DNA from 2 places in the Paenibacillus sp. NPDC056933 genome. Region 2 is predicted to be linked to the other one. Evidence: predicted binding sites of a transcription regulator. Region 2 holds the regulator's gene; the other holds the start of a gene.

Region 1 (2,470 bases), on a different contig from region 2:
GCACTGTCAATTTCAATAAGTCCCTGAGCCTTTAACAAATCGGTCTCAGCCCTCAGAACCCGCTCGGTCATCTGCATGGAATTAGCTAACGTTCTTCGTCCAATCACATCCGATAACATGATCTGGCGCAGAATCGTATACCTCTTCTTCAAGACATCCATGAGATCAGGCAGAAGCTGCTTTTGCACTTCTAAAATCGTTCGCATGCTTTCCACTCCCGCAAGCTTCTCGTTCCAAGCTCTCTTTCATGGCCCTAAAACGTCCCGGGTTAACTTTTTAAGTCCCACGTCTATTCTACCTAAAACTGACGCGACATGCAAGTGTTTCAAAGTGTAAATTCGACACGTTTCAGGCGTTTGTACGCGCCTATTTTCACAATGTCAACCTCCCATAATGGAGGATAACCTCCTGCATACCACATATAGAAGAAAAGAAAAAATCCTATCTATATATTGCTTGCATTCACTTTTCATATAGCCTGTCCAAAACCTCTCTTAGCATTTACCTATTTGCGCTCTTTATCCATATAACTTCATCATGATCAATTTCTAGGTAATCCAAACCACAAGTATGATCATCTGCTTGCAATTAAATAACTCATGAGCTATAATCATTATTGCTGTCACATATTTGAAACTCATTTATGTGTAGGCATAAGTGCTACATAAATGAGTAGCAGGACAATCAATGTGCGCCCGTGGTCCAATGGATATGACGTAGGCCTCCGAAGCCTGAGATCCAAGTTCGATTCTTGGCGGGCGCGCCATTCTTAATTAGCAGCTCATAACCCTTTTAACCAATGAAACCGAATAGGTTTCTTTTTTTTAAAACTTAGTTTGACTTTCTTTGACTTTTTGTTTGAAATTGTTTATGATGTGGTTAATACGGTAACAGTTTATAGTAAGAACACCAATTTAACATTTACATTTCCGAGGAGGTTTTTCACGTGAGTTATATTCCAATGGTCGTTGAACAGAGCAACCGCGGTGAGCGCGCCTATGACATCTATTCCAGATTGCTGAAGGATCGTATCATCTTCCTTGGCAGTGATGTAAATGACGTTGTGGCGAATTCCATCATGGCACAGATGTTGTTCCTTACTGCGGAAGATCCGGAGAAAGACATTCATTTATACATCAACAGCCCAGGCGGGTCAATTACAGCCGGTATGGCTATCTACGATACAATGCAATTCATCAAACCGGATGTATCTACCATCTGTGTAGGTATGGCGGCTTCCATGGGTGCATTCCTGTTGAACGCAGGTGCCAAAGGCAAACGTTTTGCATTGCCTAACAGCGAAATCATGATTCACCAACCACTTGGTGGTGCGCAAGGTCAGGCTTCGGACATTGAAATTCGTGCCCGTCGCATCCTGAAAATGCGTGATACCTTGAACCGCATCATCGCTGAACGTTCAGGCCAGCCGTTGGAGCGTATCGAGAAAGATACAGATCGTGACTACTTCATGAGTGCTGCTGAAGCTGCCGATTACGGTATCATTGATAAAGTCATCGAAAACGTAGGTTCCCAAGGCATCTAAGCCGGGCGAACGCCAGTTACACTGATATATACCATATAGCCAACTCAAATGGTCATCGCCCAGTTGAGTTGGCTATATGAATAAAGGACGCCCTCGTCAATATGACGAGGGCGCCAGATTGTCGAGAAACCCTGTGCTTTTTTCAAAGTACAGGGTTTCTCATATTTCAAGTGGTCGGTTCAAAACGGAAATAGGGGAGATCACCTCCGCTTTTCCAGGCGATCCAGGTGGATCGCCATCTTCTTCATGTTCTGCACAGCTGCCGTCATCAAGGCCTGTTCCCTGACGTTTTGCAGTCCCCGCAAACGGCAATAGCGAAACCCATGGAGCTCTTTGGCATCCGCGAAGCTTCGCTCAATCGTTTCTTTTCGTTTTCGGTAGAGATATTTCCCGGATCGACTCAACCGGTTGCCTCGAACCCACTCTTTGCTGTCCTCCCAGACATGACGGGTCACCACTTTCCGGTGGTTGCGAGATCGTGTGCATTCGTTTAATAACGGGCAGTTCTTGCAATGCTGTGGATCAGAAGCGTACTGCCGATATCCCTTGCGGTTGGTCGTCTTATACGGTAATTCGTGCTTTGCCGGACAGACATAAATATTGCGCTGTACATCATATGTAAACTTCCATTTTGGGAATAAACCTTGGGTCGGGTGAAATCTTCGGTGAGCAATAACGGCAAAAATGTTTCGGCTTTGCAGCCCTTTGCAGATGGGTGAAGTCAAGTATCCGGAGTCCAGAGCAACGGCTTCTACTTTAAAACCAAATCGTTGTTGTTGACGATCCAAACGGGACAAATACGGTATAGAATCATGGACATTTCCAGCAGTGACATGTACATCCGTAATCATATTGTATTTCAGATCCACAGTACGGTGGTCTAAGTAGAAAAATCCTTCCGGTTTCCCATCACGGATCATATAACCG
Region 2 (2,470 bases):
GGCTGTATATTATGATGAAGCTGGTAAAGCACAAGGCTATCTTTTATATGAGGTTAAGGACAGAAAGTTTAGCATTAGAGAGATTATTTATCTCAATGAAGAGGCGAGACAAGCCCTATGGACCTTTATAGCCAACCATGATTCCATGATTGAGGAAGTGACATTACAGGCACCAGCCAGTGATATGCTTGCTTTTCAATTGGATAATCCGCGGATTCAGCAGGAAATTGTACCTTATTTCATGGCACGTATTGTGAGTGTAGAACAATTTATCTCACAGTATCCTTTTGCAAGCCCAGATTCGCCGATACAGATTAATCTACAGGTAGAGGATGCTCATGCACCGTGGAATGAAGGGGTATGGCAAATGAATATTGCAATGAACGGTACAGCTTCGATATGGAAACCTTCTGAGCTTCCAGCTGAAGATCAGACCGTTAAAGTCGATATTCAAACTCTTACCGCCATTTTAATGGGGTATTTTAGACCAGCAGACATGGCTCAAATAGGTAGACTCAAAGGTCCAACTGATGCGATTAAGGCACTGGAGCAAGCGATTCCTATACGGGAAACGTATTTAATGGATTTTTTCTGATCCTCGTAGAAGTAACGACATTTTCGGATCACTTTCATAGACTTAACTTGTATAGCAATACGTTGCTAGTGTGAGACAAATGGACTTCTCCAGCTTTTTTGGAGAGGTTTTTTTGTGTCAGCCGAATATTTCGTGTAAAATCGTAAAAAATGAATAGTACTCCCTCTTGGCAAAACCACAAAATATGCTATAATGGATATAAAGTCAAAGAAAGTCAAAGTCAACTAAAGGTTAAATACTTACGTAGCTTTCTTTCTGCAATCCGTTGGTGGAAGCCAATTAGAGGGTAGTACATCAGCGGATAAAGGCAATATTAAAGGACCTTCGAGCGTCCTTCGCTTACCTGTTAATGACCGTGGAAGATGAGTTTCGCTGTTTCCCCGATTGGTTAAATGGGTTGAGAAGGTGTACTCTGTGGGGGCGTGTGGGTCCTTATTGACTTAACGTTTCAAACAGTGGAGGATGAGTGGATGCGTAATATCTCTGATATTATCGAACAATATCTGAAGAGTATTTTGCATGAAAGTCCCGAAGGAATGGTCGAAATTCAACGTAATGATCTGGCTGATCAATTTTCATGTGTGCCTTCCCAGATCAATTATGTCATCAGCACCCGATTTACACTCGAAAAAGGTTACCTTGTAGAGAGTAAACGTGGCGGCGGCGGTTATGTTCGCATACAGCGGATTGAATTGCCGGCTCACTCGGCTCTGCATAACCATTTGCACCATAGTATCGGAGATGAGATCGGGCAGACAGCTGCCGAGGGTCTGATCTACCAACTGGAAGAAGCACGTTTCTTGAGCAAAAGGGAAGCCGGGTTGATGAGAGCAGCTGTATCGAGAGAGATTATATTGGTCAAACTTCCTTACCGGGATCAAATTCGTGCCAGAATGTTGAAGGCGATGTTAATATCTTTGCTCGGTAAATGAAAACTATCGGGATCAAGGGGGTACATCATTGTGCTGTGCCAAGAATGCAACAAACGTCCGGCAACGCTCCATTTTACGAAAATCGTGAATGGAGAGAAGACGGAGTTCCATATTTGTGAGTCGTGCGCTCGTGAAAAAGGGGAAATGATTCCCGGAACATCCAACGGATTTTCCATTCACAACTTATTGTCCGGGTTGCTTGATTTTGACCCCTCAGGCAAGAATGGCAGTGCGGGAGCAAGTCCTGCACAATCCCTTCGTTGTGAAGAATGCGGCATGACCTATTCACAGTTTAGCAAAATCGGCCGCTTTGGCTGTAGCTCATGTTATAAATATTTTGACAGCCGTTTGGATCCTTTATTCAAACGGGTTCATGGCAGCACTTCTCACGTAGGAAAGGTTCCTGCACGAGCTGGTGGCCGCATCAAGGTGAAACGACAAATCGCTGATCTGAAACGGGATCTTCAGGAGAGCATAACTCAAGAGGAGTTCGAAGAGGCTGCTCAAATACGTGATCAGATCAGGGAACTTGAAAAAGAAATAGCTCAGGAGTAAAGTTTGTGATGAGTAGGAGGGATGCGTAATGCCTAATCTGCGCTTTACCGAGAAGGCGCTCAGCGACTGGATGCGCAGTGATGCGGCTGATTCCGAAATTGTCATTAGCAGCCGTGTCCGAATCGCACGCAACCTGCAGCATGTTCCGTTTCCGATGCTGGCTTCCAATGAGCAATCGGAAGAAGTGCTGAATAAGCTGAGCGAAGTACTTCAATATGATGAGGTTCATGCCTTTGGAGATTTTCATACGCTGGATCTGATGGATATCGATGAACTCGACAAACGGGTGCTGGTGGAGAAACATCTGATCAGTCCCAGTCTTGCGAACGAATCCAGAAATGGTGCAGTTATTCTCAGTGAGGACGAATCTGTCAGCATTATGATCAAC

The links. Region 2 encodes CtsR, which represses protease genes until heat stress. Its sites were predicted from a motif close to ATGGTCAATAAAGGTCAAACA; they were not measured.
Region 1: clpP (ATP-dependent Clp endopeptidase proteolytic subunit ClpP) is a predicted target of CtsR. The motif match lies at 834-854, and genes of this name have one in related genera.

The regions. Positions count from the first base shown of each region.
Region 1 covers NZ_JBHUQN010000007.1:37,760-40,229, reverse strand. The annotation lists gene ACFTRD_RS29500 (sugar-binding transcriptional regulator) at 1-206, opposite strand, end outside; tRNA gene ACFTRD_RS29495 (tRNA-Arg) at 692-766, shown strand; gene clpP (ATP-dependent Clp endopeptidase proteolytic subunit ClpP) at 947-1,543, shown strand; one part of gene ACFTRD_RS29485 (IS1182 family transposase) at 1,744-2,470, opposite strand, start outside.
Region 2 covers NZ_JBHUQN010000011.1:61,259-63,728, reverse strand. The annotation lists gene ACFTRD_RS31800 (GNAT family N-acetyltransferase) at 1-595, shown strand, start outside; gene ACFTRD_RS31795 (CtsR family transcriptional regulator) at 1,066-1,527, shown strand; gene mcsA (protein-arginine kinase activator protein McsA) at 1,558-2,082, shown strand; gene mcsB (protein-arginine kinase McsB) at 2,111-2,470, shown strand, end outside.